Regions from separate parts of the Pantoea sp. SGAir0215 genome, predicted to be linked through region 3. Evidence: predicted binding sites of a transcription regulator. Region 3 holds the regulator's gene; each other region holds the start of a gene.
What was found. The regulator PurR, encoded in region 3, represses purine synthesis genes. The targets are predictions, from matches to a motif close to CANGCAAACGTTTGCNTG.

Region 1: a site for PurR is predicted at 3,363-3,380, ahead of pyrC (dihydroorotase). Genes of this name have one in related genera too.
Region 2: a site for PurR is predicted at 1,302-1,319, ahead of gcvT (glycine cleavage system aminomethyltransferase GcvT). Genes of this name have one in related genera too.

What each region holds. Positions count from the first base shown of each region.
Region 1 is NZ_CP028031.1:2,130,074-2,135,382, forward strand. It holds gene solA (N-methyl-L-tryptophan oxidase) at 1-934, opposite strand, end outside; gene bssS (biofilm formation regulator BssS) at 1,031-1,285, opposite strand; gene C1N64_RS10045 (hypothetical protein) at 1,530-1,802, opposite strand; gene dinI (DNA damage-inducible protein I) at 1,945-2,190, opposite strand; gene pyrC (dihydroorotase) at 2,253-3,296, opposite strand; gene C1N64_RS10060 (lipoprotein) at 3,454-4,017, opposite strand; gene rimJ (ribosomal protein S5-alanine N-acetyltransferase) at 4,426-5,016, shown strand; gene C1N64_RS10070 (YceH family protein) at 5,032-5,309, shown strand, end outside.
Region 2 is NZ_CP028031.1:4,150,960-4,156,268, reverse strand. It holds gene ubiI (FAD-dependent 2-octaprenylphenol hydroxylase) at 1-938, shown strand, start outside; gene gcvT (glycine cleavage system aminomethyltransferase GcvT) at 1,370-2,467, shown strand; gene gcvH (glycine cleavage system protein GcvH) at 2,492-2,878, shown strand; gene gcvP (aminomethyl-transferring glycine dehydrogenase) at 2,960-5,309, shown strand, end outside.
Region 3 is NZ_CP028031.1:2,509,681-2,514,989, reverse strand. It holds gene gloA (lactoylglutathione lyase) at 1-256, shown strand, start outside; gene rnt (ribonuclease T) at 379-1,050, shown strand; gene C1N64_RS11805 (Grx4 family monothiol glutaredoxin) at 1,089-1,424, opposite strand; gene C1N64_RS11800 (C40 family peptidase) at 1,789-2,607, shown strand; gene C1N64_RS11795 (cytochrome bd-I oxidase subunit CydH) at 2,886-2,975, opposite strand; gene purR (HTH-type transcriptional repressor PurR) at 3,258-4,283, shown strand; gene punR (DNA-binding transcriptional activator PunR) at 4,280-5,185, opposite strand; gene punC (purine nucleoside transporter PunC) at 5,294-5,309, shown strand, end outside.

The DNA.
Region 1 (5,309 bases), 380 kb from region 3:
TCACGTCATAGCTACAGGCTTCACCGTGCAGGCAAACCCCAACGCCCGGTAAAAACTGACGGAGAAACCGGAAGGCTTCACTGCCATCGGCGGAAAGGCTGCCGAACGGCTTGCGGTCTTCAGGTGTTGTCATTAGCTGACCACCATCATGACGACCGACTTTTAAAGCATTGTTGTCCGCCGGGAAACCATAATACTGACTGCCATCCGGCATTTCGCAGGTGAAGCCAGGAAACGCATTGTTTTCACTGTAGCGGCCATCAGCCTGATACCAGGCAAATACTTTACGCGTAGGGGCGATGGGCAAATCGGGGACCAGTTTACTCACCCAGGTGCCCGTACTGACCAACAGTTTGCGCCCGCGGTAAAGGCCATCGAGCGTGGTAACCTGTTGCAATTCGCCGTCACGCCGGATCTGAGTAACCGGGCAGTTAAACAACTGCGCGCAGCCCTGTTTTTCTGCCAGCTGTATCCAGCTTCGAACCGCCTGTTCACTTTTTAAAAAGCCAGAGTTTGGTTCGAAAACGCCCAGATATCCGTCAGGAACCGCCAGCTGTGGCCAGCGCTTGCGCACGTCAGCCGCCTGCAGCACCTCGACAGGGAGCTGCCAGGTTTGGGCGCTGCTTACGACGTTTTGAATAAATTCAGACTGGACAGGCGCAAGATTCAGGACACCGCAACGATGCATAATGCGCTCGCCCGCCTGCTGTTCCAGTTCATCCCACAACGTTTGCGCACGCAATACCAGCGGTACATAGCGTTCGCCCTCGCCATAGGCATGACGAATCAAACGGCTTTCTCCGTGATGAGCACCCTGATGATGGGGAGGATGTGCGCTGTCAATCATCAGCACGGAAAGGCCAGCCTGGGTCGCATAATAGCCAGCCGCTGCACCCACTGAACCGCTACCGACCACAATGAGATCGTAAATCATGAAAATGGAACTCCTGAAAGGGTTACATAATCAATAGCATACCAGAAAGTCCATGAAAAAAGGCACCCGGGTGGGTGCCTCGCTGATGCAGCAGTATTAATGCTTCTTTCGTAGTCGTTCTACTTGCTCGGCAGATTCAATCTTAGCGATACCCGCTTCGAGAATAGAGATAAATTGCCTGGCTACATCTGTCGTCAGCCAGTAGGTCGGGCCGACGTCCGCGTCTTCTTCAGTTTGATCCTGCGACGAAAGGGAGTGCAGACGGATCATCATCGCATCATAGCTGTCAACAGTACTGATATCCCAGCCCACCAGAGGATGGGTCTGAATTACATCTTTCCGACTGTCCATTATAACCTCCTTATTACTCGTTAAACGAAGTGCATGATGAGGTTCAATGCGGCTTTTAATCTCCACTGCGAAACAATTATAACAGCAAAATGGCGATTCACTGATTAAAACGTATCATGGAAAGCCTGAATGCAGAATGATTATCTCTAAAACAGTCAGGCTGAGAAGATATAATACCTGAATACCGGGGTGCAATTGTCCTAATTGAACAATAAAAAAGGCTTATTAAGGTCGTTAAACAGAGTTAAAGAGGGGAAGTTTCAACGCCTGCTGAACCGCTACGTTTTTGTAATGTCTCTGCAAGGCGCGCAAACTGCTGCTGCAATTGCTCATCATGGTTTTGATTTTGCGCTTCAAGCGAAAGATTATGCACCAGTAACTGACTGGCCCGGTCATCAAGACAGAAAATCAGGCTGGAAAAGGCGTTTTCCAGCACCGTCAAGCGGCGTTGCTGTTCACCGATGAGCGTCAGCAGCTCGCCAAAGGTCATGGCTTCTTCGGGTTTATCTGTAGTCATGGGATGAAACTCCTTTTATGCATGATCAGCGCCAGCATAGGGCATTGGTCATTCGGAGTCCAGATGGGCAAGCGGTTAGTCAGGCATAAATGAAGATAAAAAAACCGGGTGGCGAAACCCGGTAAAAACAGCACAGTGGCGGTTAATCGGTAATGAACCAGTCGTCAGCGCTTTCCCACGTTTGCTGCAGGATTTCACTGATTTGTTCACGCGTGTCTTTGTCACCGCCCATTACGCTCAGCTGATTCGCCGTGGCGTAACGCACTTTGACCTGATTGGTGAATTGCGGAAATTGTTCATCGATCCGGCGCGACAGCTCCTGGCTCAGGGCTTCCATCGCACCAGCGGGAAGAGGTTGGGTTTTGGCAACGGTAATTTCAACACGCATAAAAGCCTCCGTATAAGATACTGTATATAATTACAGTATAAATATAGCGGAGGCAAGCGAAATTATTTTATACGCCAGTTGAGGGTTTCCCCGGCCAGGAAAGGCACCAGCGTATGAGAGCCCATTGCAATGCTTTCTTCTACCGTCCATGGCTCACGCACCAGCGTAAGGGTGCCTTCGTTCAGCGGCAGGCCATAGAAACGCGGACCATTTTCAGAACAAAATGCCTCAAAATGCTGCAGGGCATTGAGCTCTTCAAATACGGTAGCGTACGCGGGCAGGGAGGTAGGGGCGTTGAACACACCCGCACAGCCGCAGCTGCTCTCTTTCAGATGGCGCAAATGAGGCGCGGTGTCGGTACCCAGAAAGAAACGGGGATGACCGGAGGCGACAATCCTGCGCAGCGCCTGCTGATGCGTATTGCGTTTCAGGATCGGCAGACAGTACAGGTGAGGGCGGATACCCCCGACCAGCATATGGTTGCGGTTGAACATCAGATGCTGCGGCGTAATCGTTGCCGCCAGGTTTTCATTGGCGCTTTCCACATAGTCAGCTGCATCTTTGGTCGTGATGTGTTCCATCACCACTTTCAGCGCGGGGAACTGTTTGCGTAGCGGTTCCATCACCGTTTCAATAAAGCGGGCTTCGCGGTCAAAAATATCGATGTGCGAGTCCGTCACTTCACCGTGCACCAGCAGCGGCATTCCCAGCGTTTGCATCCGCTCCAGCACTGAGGCAATCGAAGCAATATTGGTGACACCATGGCTTGAATTGGTCGTGGCATGAGCGGGATACAGTTTGGCGGCCGTGAACAATCCCGACTGAAAACCGCGGGCCAGCTCATCGGCCTCTAACGAGTCGGTCAGGTAGCAGGTCATCAGGGGGGTAAAAGCGTGCCCATCAGGTAAGGCAGCCAGAATGCGATTGCGATAAGCTTCGCCCGCCGCGACGCTGACTACCGGCGGAACCAGATTGGGCATGACGATAGCACGACCATTGACTGCGCTGGTATAGGGCAGCACAGTGTTGAGCATATCATCATCACGAAGATGGATATGCCAGTCATCTGGACGGCGGATAGTAAGTTGCTGAGGGTGTGCGGTCATGAATGCGGCTCCGGCAAGTAGAATAAACGAAAGGCGTGTTTAGGCCGGATTATAAGCATAAGGACTCAGGCAACCGTTTGCACCTGTTTTTCTTTTTTAAAAAAAATCCGCGCCTGAAGGCGCGGATAAGATGACGGTAAAGCTGCCTGTCAGGCGGTTAGTCGGTGAAGGGGATGACCAGTTCACCAGGCTTCACTTCCAGCCCTTTCGCGAATTTTTTCGCCAGCGATTCCGCTTTACTGCGATCGGCGCTCAGCACGTAGGCGGGGTGCTGATCAAAGTAGCTTTTTAACGACTGATTCAGATAAGGCGTCAGGGTTTTCATAATAGAGGCCATCTTCTCGGGCTGAACCTGCGCATCGACGATTTCCATATCGCGCAAATATATGGCTCCTTGCTGCTGATCAAACACTGGCTGCGCACGCATTTTGAGTTGCATATCGGCCTGTTGCGGACCAAAGAGTGAGGAGACATTAATTTTGGCATCGCCCGATAAGGTGACTTTCCCTGGCACGTCCCGACCAATCTGGCTATTCAGGTTAGTTAACACAATATGGGCATTGACCAGACCTGATACGCCAATGTCTTTTTCGAAGTTATTATGTTTTTGCAGGGCCTGATTGACTTCCTGTTCGCTAATTGTGTATTGCGTTAACTGATTACAGCTACTCAGTAAAACCGCTAAAAACAGGGCAACCAGCCCGTGAAAAACCGTCTTCATACTTCCCTCGTTTAACTGAAAAACTCGCTCGTGGCATAGCCTGCCTGAATGCAAACCGTCTGTCATCAGGAATGGGATGATAAGGATTTGCCGAAAATGCCTTCCGGAAGAAAGTGCCCCGATCTTCCGCTGTTAAAACGGGCGGCTTGCGGCACCCACGGCTTCTTACGCGGCGGGGCAGTGACAGCGCACAGGGTTAAGAAACCGATGTGGTTACCGAACCAGTTTTCTGGATCGGAGATATGAACAGGTCTTTTGACGCGTCTGCGCTGCACGGTGGGCCGGACGATAATTCAGCGACCTGGCTGTTGTGGTATGCGTAACGTTTTACCGCAGACCTGGCGGCGGTTATAGTGAAAGTTATCAATGACTGGCATTTCCTTCCCGCCATGGACTTCAGGAGAGATGATGTTTGGCTATCGTTCTGCCGCACCAAGGGTGCGACTCACGACCGAGCGGCTGGTGGTAAGACTGGTTCATGAACGCGATGCATGGCGTTTAGCCGACTATTACGCGGAAAACCGTGACTTCCTTAAACCCTGGGAGCCGGTGCGTGATGACAGCCACTGTTATCCCTCTGGCTGGCAAGCCCGGCTGGGCCTGATCGCTGATATGCATAAACAGGGCTCGGCGTTCTATTTTATTTTAATGGACAGCAATGAAACGGAAGTGCGTGGCGTGGCGAATTTTAGCAATGTCCTGCGCGGTGCCTTTCATGCCTGCTATCTTGGCTATTCGCTTGGCGAGAAGTGGCAAGGGCAGGGCCTGATGTTTGAAGCGCTGCAGTCGGCGATTCGCTATATGCAGCGCCAGCAATATATCCACCGCATCATGGCAAACTACATGCCGCATAACCAGCGCAGTGGTGACCTGCTGGCCCGCCTGGGATTCGAAAAAGAGGGCTATGCTAAAAACTACCTGATGATTAACGGTCAGTGGCAGGATCATGTCCTGACTGCGCTGACCAGCAAGGAATGGACACCCAATCGTCGTGGGTAAAATGAGGAGTTCGCAATGAAGATGACCTTGTCGGCGCATGCGTTGCGCGTGCTGGGTTGCCTGCTGGAAAAGCAAATCACCACACCGGAACAGTATCCTCTTTCATTAAATGGCGTGCTTACCGCCTGTAATCAAAAATCTAATCGCGAGCCCGTGATGACGCTGAGCGAAAGCGACGTGCAGGATCAGCTCGATCTCCTGATTAAAAAGCATCTGGTGACCGCCAACAGCGGGTTCGGCCAGCGCGTGGTGAAATACGAGCAACGCTTCTGCAATTCCGCCTTCGGTAATTT
Region 2 (5,309 bases), 1.6 Mb from region 3:
TCGGTGCTATCTCATTTGACGGTGAGCAGCAGGGCTTAACCCATCTCGGGCACATTATCGAAAACCCGGTGATTCACTGCGCCTTATGGCAGCGAGCCAGGCATTGCAGTGACGTGACGTTGCTGCCGTCGTCACATCTTCAGCAGGTGGCATTTGGCGATAACGAAGCTTTCATTACGCTACAGGATGGCGGCATGATGAGCGCACGGCTGATGGTTGCCGCAGACGGTGCCAATTCCTGGCTGCGCAACAAAGCCGATATTCCGCTGACTTTCTGGGATTATGAACACCATGCCCTGGTGGCGAACATCCGTACCTCCATGCCACATGATGGCGTCGCGCGTCAGGTATTCCATGGGGATGGCATTCTGGCGTTTCTGCCGATGCAGGATCCGCATCTGTGCTCCATCGTCTGGTCGCTGTCGCCCCAGGAAGCCACCCGGCTGGAAACGATGCCTGAGGCGCTCTTTAATCAACAGTTGTCGGTGGCGTTTGATATGCGCCTTGGCCTGTGCGAACTGGAAGGCGAACGGAAGGCATTCCCCCTCACGGCACGCTATGCGCGCAGCTTTGCTGCACATCGCCTGGCGCTGGTGGGCGATGCTGCGCATACCATTCATCCGCTGGCCGGGCAGGGTGTCAATCTCGGTTTTATGGATGCCGCAGAGTTGATTGGTGAAGTTCGCCGCCTGCATCAGCAGGGCAAAGATATCGGGCAGCACCTCTATCTGCGCCGCTATGAACGCAGCCGTAAACACAGTGCCGCCATGATGCTCGCGGGCATGCAGGGATTTCGTGAGCTGTTTGCGGGCAATAATCCGGCTAAAAAGCTGCTTCGCGATGTCGGGCTAAAATTGGCCGATAATTTACCGGGCGTGAAACCTGTCATGTTGCGGCAGGCGATGGGCCTGAACGACATTCCCGCCTGGCTTCGCTGACGCGAATCCCTTTCTTAAAGCCAGCGTAATTGCTGGCTTTTTTATTTTAAAAAAGGACTGCACCGTAAAAATGCAGTCCTGCACCGTTGCAGCGCCTCATTTGATTTATTCTAATTTTGCGTGATGTTTCGCATTACTTATTTTTATTCGACGCCATTTTTGCTTCGCTATTTTTTTAACATCTTGCGTGTCGGTACGAATAAAATGGCTGTAAAAAAATGAATAGGTCGTATTTGTTGTGTGTTTAATCACAAAATTACAGTCTTTTGTCCTGCTTTTTCTTTTGCGCGATTAGGCTGTGCGTCTGCGTTCGACCTCGCTTTGCTTATGGTTAATCGACCCGTTCAGTGGTAACGTCATTGCAAAGAGAACGTTTGCGTCGGCTCCCGGCGGCGTGGTTTCAAACTTACTTGTTTCAGCACAGGATAGTTATGACTCAGCACACACCTCTGTTTGACCAGCATCAGAAAAACGGTGCGCGTATGGTGGATTTCCATGGCTGGATGATGCCGCTGCACTATGGCTCCCAACTGGATGAACATCATGCTGTTCGCAACGACGCAGGCATGTTTGATGTTTCGCACATGACCATCGTCGATCTGCACGGTGCACGTACGCGTGAGTTTTTGCGTTTTCTGCTGGCAAACGATGTCGCGAGGCTGACGCAACCCGGCAAAGCGCTTTACACCGGCATGCTGAATGCGTCGGGCGGCGTGATTGACGATCTGATCGTGTATTTCATGGATGAGACGTTTTTCCGCCTGGTCGTGAACTCTGCGACGCGTGAAAAGGATCTGGCATGGATCAATGAACATGCGCAGGGTTATGGCGTGGAAGTCCGGGAGCGTGACGATCTGGCGATGATCGCCGTGCAGGGCCCACAGGCCCAGCAAAAAGCACAAACGCTCTTCAGTGATGCACAGCGTCAGGCTGTACAAGGTATGAAGCCGTTCTTTGGTATCCAGGCCGGGGAGCTGTTTATCGCCACCACCGGTTATACCGGCGAAGCGGGTTATGAGATCGCGCTGCCTGCGGCGCAGGCCGTTACATTCTGGCAGCGCCTGCTCGCCGCGGGCGTCAAACCCGCCGGGCTGGGCGCACGCGATACATTGCGTCTGGAAGCGGGCATGAATCTTTACGGTCAGGAAATGGATGAAAGCGTCTCACCGCTGGCCGCCAACATGGGCTGGACCCTGTGCTGGGAACCGGCGGACCGCAATTTTATCGGGCGCGAAGCACTGGAAAGTCAGCGCGAAAAAGGCACTGAAAAACTGGTTGGCCTGATCCTGACAGAAAAAGGCGTACTGCGTAACGGCCTGCCCGTGCGTTTTACGGATAGTCAGGGGCAGATGCAGCAGGGCATTATTACCAGCGGATCTTTCTCACCAACGTTGGGTTACAGCATTGCGCTGGCCCGCGTGCCTGCGGGCATTGGCGAAGACGCTATCGTTGAAATCCGCAACCGTGAAATGCCCGTAAAAGTGACTAAACCCGTTTTCGTTCGCGCCGGCAAGCCGGTTGCGCAGTAAAACATAATTACAGGAGAAAGGGCGATGAGCAATGTGCCAGCTGAGTTGAAATACCGCGACAGTCATGAATGGCTGCGCAAAAATGCGGATGGATCTTACACCGTCGGCATCACCGAACACGCGCAGGAATTACTGGGCGATATGGTCTTTGTGGACCTGCCAGAAGTAGGGGCGACGTTCGCTGCCGGCGAAGAGTGCGCCGTCGCCGAATCCGTAAAAGCGGCTTCCGATATCTATTCTCCTGTCAGTGGCGAAATTATCGCCGTGAACGACGCGCTGAATGATTCCCCAGAGCTGGTTAACAGCGAGCCTTATCAGGACGGCTGGTTATTCCAGATCAAAGCCAGCGATGAGTCAGAACTAGACTCACTGCTGGACGCGGATGCCTATAAAGCATCTATTGACGAGTAATCGTTGCGCGGCCTCCAGATGAGGCCGCCGATATCTGACCAGCACTCTCTGTTCCCCAGCCCGATTCAGGATTTACAGCTCATGACTCAGACTCTCAGCCAGCTTGAACACAACGGTGCGTTTATTGAGCGCCATATTGGTCCGTCGCCAGAACAACAGGCCGTTATGCTGGAGGCGATTGGTGCCAGCTCTCTGGCGTCGTTGATTGGTTCTATTGTTCCCGCCGACATTCAGTTGCCCGGTCCGCCCGCCGTTGGCGATGCGGCAACTGAACAGCAGGCGCTGGCAGAGTTAAAAGCGATTGCCGCGCAAAACCTGCGCTACAAATCCTGGATCGGCATGGGATACAGTGCGGTGATAACGCCGCCCGTTATCCTGCGGAACATGCTGGAAAATCCGGGCTGGTACACGGCTTACACGCCGTATCAGCCCGAAGTTTCTCAAGGGCGCCTGGAGGCGCTGCTAAACTTCCAGCAGGTCACCATTGATCTGACCGGCATGGATATCGCGTCCGCTTCACTGCTGGATGAAGCCACCGCGGCGGCCGAAGCGATGGCGATGGCAAAACGCATCAGCAAACTGAAAAATGCCAACCGGTTCTTTATCGCTGATGATATCCATCCGCAAACGCTGGATGTGGTACGGACCCGCGCCGAAACCTTTGGTTTTGAACTGATTATCGACAGCGCGGAGAAAGCCCTGGAGCACGATAATCTGTTTGGTGTCCTGCTTCAGCAGGTAGGCACCACGGGCGAGGTCCACGATTACACCAGCCTGATTGCCGAGCTGAAAACCCGTAAGGTGGTCGTCAGCGTGGCCTCGGATTTTATGGCCCTGGTGTTACTTGAATCGCCGGGCAAGCAGGGCGCGGATATTGTGTTCGGTTCCGCTCAGCGCTTTGGTGTACCAATGGGCTATGGCGGTCCTCATGCGGCCTTCTTTGCCAGCCGTGATGAACACAAGCGTTCTATGCCTGGCCGTATTATCGGTGTCTCACGCGACGCCGCTGGCAACACCGCGTTGCGTATGGCGATGCAAACTCGCGAGCAACATATCCGTCGGGAAAAAGCCAACTCCAATATCTGTACCTCTCAGGTGCTGCTGGCCAATATCGCGGGACTGTATGCCGTGTTCCACGGACCTGTTGGGCTGAAACGTATCGCTTCACGTATTCACCGCTTCACCGATATCCTGGCTGCCGGACTGCAACGTGGCGGGCTGAAGCTGCGTCATCACCACTGGTTCGACACGCTGACAGTGGACGTGACCGATAAAGCCGCCGTGTTAAACCGTGCGCTGAGTTTCGGCGTTAACCTGCGTAGTGATATTCATAACGCTGTCGGTATCACGCTGGATGAAACCACATGTCGTGAAGACGTTGCGACATTGTTCGCCATCCTGCTGGGCGATGATCATGGTCTGGATATCGATCAACTTGATAGCCAGGTTGCGGCAGACAGCCAGTCAATCCCTGCAAGCCAGCAGCGCGTCAGCGACATCCTCTCTCACCCTGTGTTCAATCGCCATCACAGTGAGACCGAGATGATGCGCTATATGCACAGCCTGGAGAAAAAAGATCTGGCTCTCAACCAGGCGATGATTCCGCTGGGTTCATGCACGATGAAGCTTAACGCTGCCGCAGAGATGATTCCCATCACCTGGCCTGAATTTGCCGAAATGCATCCGTTCTGCCCGGCAGAACAGGCGGGCGGCTACCTGCAAATGATTGGCCAGCTTTCCCAGTGGCTGGTTCAGCTTACCGGTTACGATGCGCTCTGCATGCAACCGAACTCCGGTGCACAGGGGGAATACGCGGGGCTGTTAGCGATTCGTCGTTACCATGAAAGCCGTGGTGAAGGTGAACGTCACCTTTGCCTGATTCCCAGCTCAGCACACGGGACCAACCCGGCCTCAGCCCAGATGGCGGGCATGGATGTGGTGGTCGTGGCCTGTGACAAACAGGGTAATATCGATCTGGGCGACCTGCGCGAAAAAGCCGCACAGGCGGGCGATAAACTGTCATGCATCATGGTGACCTACCCATCCACGCACGGCGTGTACGAAGAGACTATTCGTGAAGTGTGCCAGATCGTGCATCAGTACGGCGGCCAGGTGTACCTGGACGGTGCGAACATGAATGCCCAGGTGGGCATTACGACGCCGGGTTATATTGGCGCTGACGTTTCGCACCTTAACCTGCACAAAACTTTCTGTATTCCGCACGGCGGCGGCGGCCCGGGCATGGGACCTATTGGCGTGAAAGCGCATCTGGCACCGTTTGTACCCGGTCACAGCGTGGTGCAGAATGATGGTGTGCTGACACAGCAGGGCGCTGTCTCTGCTGCACCGTTTGGCAGTGCTTCCATTTTACCAATCAGCTGGATGTACATCCGCATGATGGGCGCGGAAGGGCTCAAGCAGGCCAGTTCGG
Region 3 (5,309 bases):
AGGCGCGGTGATTGAACTGACCTATAACTGGGGCGTAGACAGCTACGACCTGGGGAATGCTTATGGCCACATTGCGCTGGGCGTTGATGATGTCGCGGCGACCTGTGAACGTATCCGTAACGACGGCGGCAACGTGACCCGTGAAGCGGGCCCGGTGAAAGGCGGCTCCACCATCATCGCCTTCGTTGAAGATCCTGACGGTTACAAGATCGAGCTGATCGAAAACAAACATGCCGGTCACGGCCTCGGTAACTAACCGTTACCGCCCATCAGCCTGCCTCCTGCAGGCTGATTCTTACTTCCCTCGCCCACATCTGCTGCAGAGAGTGCGCTTTTTTGGCATACTACGCGCTGCCCTTTTTCTGCAATGAGATCCTGATGTCTGAATCGTCTTCCCCCAACGCACTCAATCAACGCTTTCGTGGTTTTTATCCTGTCGTGATCGATGTTGAAACGGCGGGCTTTAATGCGCAAACCGATGCGCTGCTGGAAGTCGCTGCCATCACCCTGAAAATGGATGATGAGGGTTGGCTTCATCACGACGAGACGCTGCATTTTCATGTGGAACCCTTTGTCGGTTCGCTCCTGCACCCGGAAGCGCTGGCGTTTACGGGCATCGATCCCACGAATCCTTTGCGCGGCGCAGTCAGCGAATATGAGGCCCTGCATGCCATTTTTAAAATGGTGCGAAAAGGCATCAAAGAGACCGGATGCAACCGCGCCATCATGGTCGCTCACAACGCCACGTTTGATCTGAACTTTATGAATGCGGCGGCGGAACGTGCGGGCCTGAAACGCAATCCCTTTCATCCCTTTGCGACCTTCGACACGGCCGCGCTGAGCGGACTGGTGCTGGGCCAGACCGTGTTGGCGAAAGCCTGCAAAGCCGCAGGAATGGCGTTCGACAGCAGTCAGGCGCACTCCGCGCTCTATGATACACAGCAAACGGCGACCTTATTTTGCGAGCTGGTTAACCGCTGGAAACGGCTGGGAGGCTGGCCGTTAGCTGTAACGGAAGCGTCGGCGACGGGTGGAGAAACAACCGAGTAACGCGCGTAAAAAAGGCCGACGAGGTCGGCCTTTTTCAGTTATTCCGCTTCTTTAAACTTCTCAGCGGTTTCTTTGATTAACGGCTGCAACTCGCCGCGCTGGAACATTTCAACAATAATGTCGCAGCCGCCGACCAGTTCGCCATCAACCCATAACTGCGGGAACGTGGGCCAGTTGGCGTATTTTGGCAGCTCTGCGCGAATATCCGGGTTCTGCAGAATATCCACGTAAGCAAAGCGCTCACCACAGGCAGACAACGCCTGGACCGCCTGCGCAGAGAAACCGCAGCTTGGCAGTTTCGGCGAACCTTTCATGTACAGCAGGATCGGGTTTTCTGCGATCTGGCGCTGAATTTTTTCTACAGTACTCATTATTGCCTTCCTTAATTCGTCACTTCGTGTTTCTTTATTGTAGCGACTTCACGCCAGGACTGAAAACGAGATTTTGGCTCGTCCGACGTTAAATCGCCATGTTTGCTAAGTAGGCTGGTCAGGCATTCGCAGGAAACTGTGACAAAGACTATGAATGTATTCATAATTTGCAATGAATTTGCTGCTATAAGAGACTGAAATTCCTGATTTATGCCTGATTTTTATCCAGGCCATCAATTAATAAAAAAAGGACTTACTCTTTTAAAAAAAACTGGACTAGAATGACTTCGGCGCTGATCGGTGATCAGATTTTTCTTAACTTTGTCAGAGACCTGTTTGATCTGACAGCTTAACCAGTAAACGGACTATGCGTTCAATCATTACGCTTCTTATTCTGGCTTTTGCGCAACTCTTCTTTAACATCGCTGCTGCATCCCCGCATGCGACGGTTAAGGCCAGCTTGCATAAGGTAGAGAAAAAAAGTGCGCGCGACGATGATCGGCGCAAACGACGCGCGGTTAAAGCCTCATCTAAAAAAAGTCGCACCTCCGCTGTTCAGAAAGTCAGTAAGACCACGAAAACCAGCAAAACGACCTCCCACACCACCACGCACAAAACGCTCGCTAAAACGACTGCCTCGCACAAGACGCTGAGCAAAAAAGTCGCCGCCAATACCGCCAGCAAAAAACGGTATGGTCATCAACGTGCTGCGAAGGCGTTAACGGCAGACAATACCGAAACCGGCACCATTAAAATGAGTAAAGCGCATCGCCAGCGTTACCAGAAAGCGCGTGAAACGGCGATGGCAAAACTGATGGGGCAACTTGGCAAGCGTTATCAGTGGGGAGGCAAATCGCCCCATACGGGTTTTGATTGCAGTGGCCTCGTATGGTACGCCTACAAAGACGTCGTGAAGTTTAAGATCCCCCGTACCGCTAACGAAATGTACCATCTGCGGGATGCAGCACCGGTCAACCGCGAATCCCTTGAAAAAGGCGATCTGGTTTTCTTCCGCATCAACGGGCGTGGAACCGCAGATCATGTCGGGGTTTACCTGGGCAACGGTAAATTCATTCAGTCACCGCGTACCGGTAAAGATATTCAAATCAGTGCGTTGAGCGAAGATTACTGGCAGCGCCATTATATTGGTGCGCGTCGCGTTATGACGCCAAAGACCGTTCGCTAAACGTCCTTCATACAAAAAAGCCGGGAAAGGCAACTTCCCGGCTTTTTTATTGCCCACCTCACCCCGATTGTGCAGCCGGGTGTTGCGGGCGAAAATGCCGCACCTGCCGGTGATACGGTCTGACAGACAGGACGTATCACCGGCAAGGCTGGACGCGCAGTCAGCGAGTCAGTCAGCCAGTCAGCCAGTCAGCCAGTCAGCCAGTCAGCCAGTCAGCCAGTCAGCCAGTCAGCCAGTCAGCCAGTCAGCCAGTATAGCCTCGCTGCAAACGAATGCGACTAGTGCAGAATAGCGGTGAAGCTAAACGCGATGATCATTAACAGTGCGGCTGCCGTCGTCATTAATGACAGTTTCAAATCGGTACTCATCCCCTCTCCTTTAACCCTGACGTTTGTAAGGTGAAAGCATTTTCACATACGCGTGGGTAAAAATCTCGTTTTATCCGCACAGCCTTGTTAGAATCCCCCCTTTGTTGCGCAACAGCGCGCAATATCGGTTGCGTCCGCGCCCTTTTCAGACGTTATTTCCTGCCCTGATGACTCAATACCGGACAGAAAAGCGATGTTTTTCGCAGAAATAACCGTCCGCTGACGCAAACGTTTAACAATATGCTTATCAATAATTTAGATAGGCCCGGGAGTTCGATTTACATGGCAACAATTAAAGATGTGGCGAAGCGTGCGGGCGTGTCCACCACGACCGTCTCACACGTCATCAATAAAACGCGCTTTGTCGCAGAAAATACCTGCGAAGCGGTGTGGGAAGCGATTCGGGAACTGCATTATTCTCCCAGCGCAGTCGCGCGTAGCCTGAAGGTGAATCACACCAAAACGCTGGGCCTGCTCGCCACGTCCAGTGAAGCGCCCTACTTTGCTGAAATTATCGAAGCCATTGAGAATCACTGCTTCGATAAAGGCTATACCCTGATTTTGGGCAACGCACATAATGACCTGCAAAAACAGCGCGCCTATCTGTCGATGATGGCGCAAAAGCGCGTTGACGGGCTTCTGGTGATGTGTTCAGAGTATCCGGATGATCTGCTGCAAATGCTGGAAGCGAACCGCAATATTCCGATGGTGGTGATGGACTGGGGCGAATCCCGTGCCGACTTTACCGATACCGTACTGGACAATGCTTTCCAGGGCGGTTATCTGGCAGGACGTTATTTGATTGAGCGTGGTCATCGCGATATTGGTGCCATTCCCGGCCAGATGGAGCGTAACACGGGAGGCGGTCGCCATGCCGGTTTCCTTAAGGCGCTGGAAGAAGCGGGTATTCAGCCACGTGCCGAATGGATTGTGCAGGGTGACTTTGAACCCGAATCTGGCTATCAGGCCATGCAGCAGATTCTGTCACAGAAGCAGCGCCCAAGCGCCGTATTCTGTGGGGGCGACATCATGGCGATGGGCGCAATCTGCGCGGCCGACGAAATGGGCCTGCGCGTGCCGCAGGATATCTCCGTCATTGGTTACGACAATGTGCGCAATGCGCGCTATTTCACTCCGGCACTGACCACGGTGCATCAACCTAAAGCCCAGTTGGGTGAGAAGGCGCTGGAGATGTTGTTAGATCGCATCACCAGTAAGCGGGAAGAGTCGCAGACGATTGAAGTCCACCCGACGCTTATTGAGCGACGCTCGGTGGGCTATGGTCCTTATCGCGATTATCGCCGTTAATCCTCGCTCAACCACTCCTGATTTAGCGTTTGCGCATCGCCCAGGTACTGGAGTAACCACCCCAGCGCCGGTGATGCGCGATCTTCCGCCCAGCTGACGCAGCAGGGACTTTCCGGAAACGCCTGCGGTAAGTTCAGCTCTGCCATCTCGCCGCTGTCCAGTAAGGGCCGCGCTAAATGGCCCGGTATCATCGCGACACACAAACCGGCGCGCACACAGTCCAGACCGGTTTGCCAGTCCGGGACCACCAGCCGGCGTTGGTTATCCAGCGCCCAGGTCATACGACGCGGTAACGCGCGCGACGTATCTTCCAGCACCAGTGAAGGCCAGTTGCGCAACGCCTCATCACCCAGCGTAGCAACCTGCGTCAGAGGGTGCTGACGCGCCACCACGCAACGCCAGTTCAGGGTGCCCATATCGCGAAAGGCGAAACGCCCCCCCACCGGAATCGCCTGTGTCGCACCTATCGCCACATCCACTCGCCCGTCTGCCAGCGCATCCCAGACGCCGTTAAAGACCTCATAGCTGATGTGCAACTCCATGTCGGGAAAATGGCGGTAAAAATCCCTGACAAACTGCCGGGTCCGCTGCGGTTTGACGATGCAGTCGACGGCAATACCAATCTGACCGCGCCAGCCGTTGGCGAGCTGTTGACACTGACGTCGTGTGGCATCCATTTTTTTGATAACGCTGCGCCCTTCCCGCACAAAATGCTCGCCCGCCGGGGTGAGAATCACCTCCCGGTGCTGGCGTTCAAACAGCGGCACAGCCAGCCAGGTTTCCAGCTGGCGAACGGTATAGCTGATGGCAGAAGGCACACGGTGCAGTTCCTGGGCGGCCGCGCTAAAGCTGCCACCGCGTGCGACCGCATCCACCACTTCCAGCGCATATTCAGACCACATAATTTGCCTTCAAAATTTTTAACAGCAACAGGCAAATTTTACCGTTTCACAGCGTGAAGTACAGCTTTTACACTGCCCCGCGTTTATTCTGCAACTGATGAGAACCCGATGTCCGCTTCAAAAG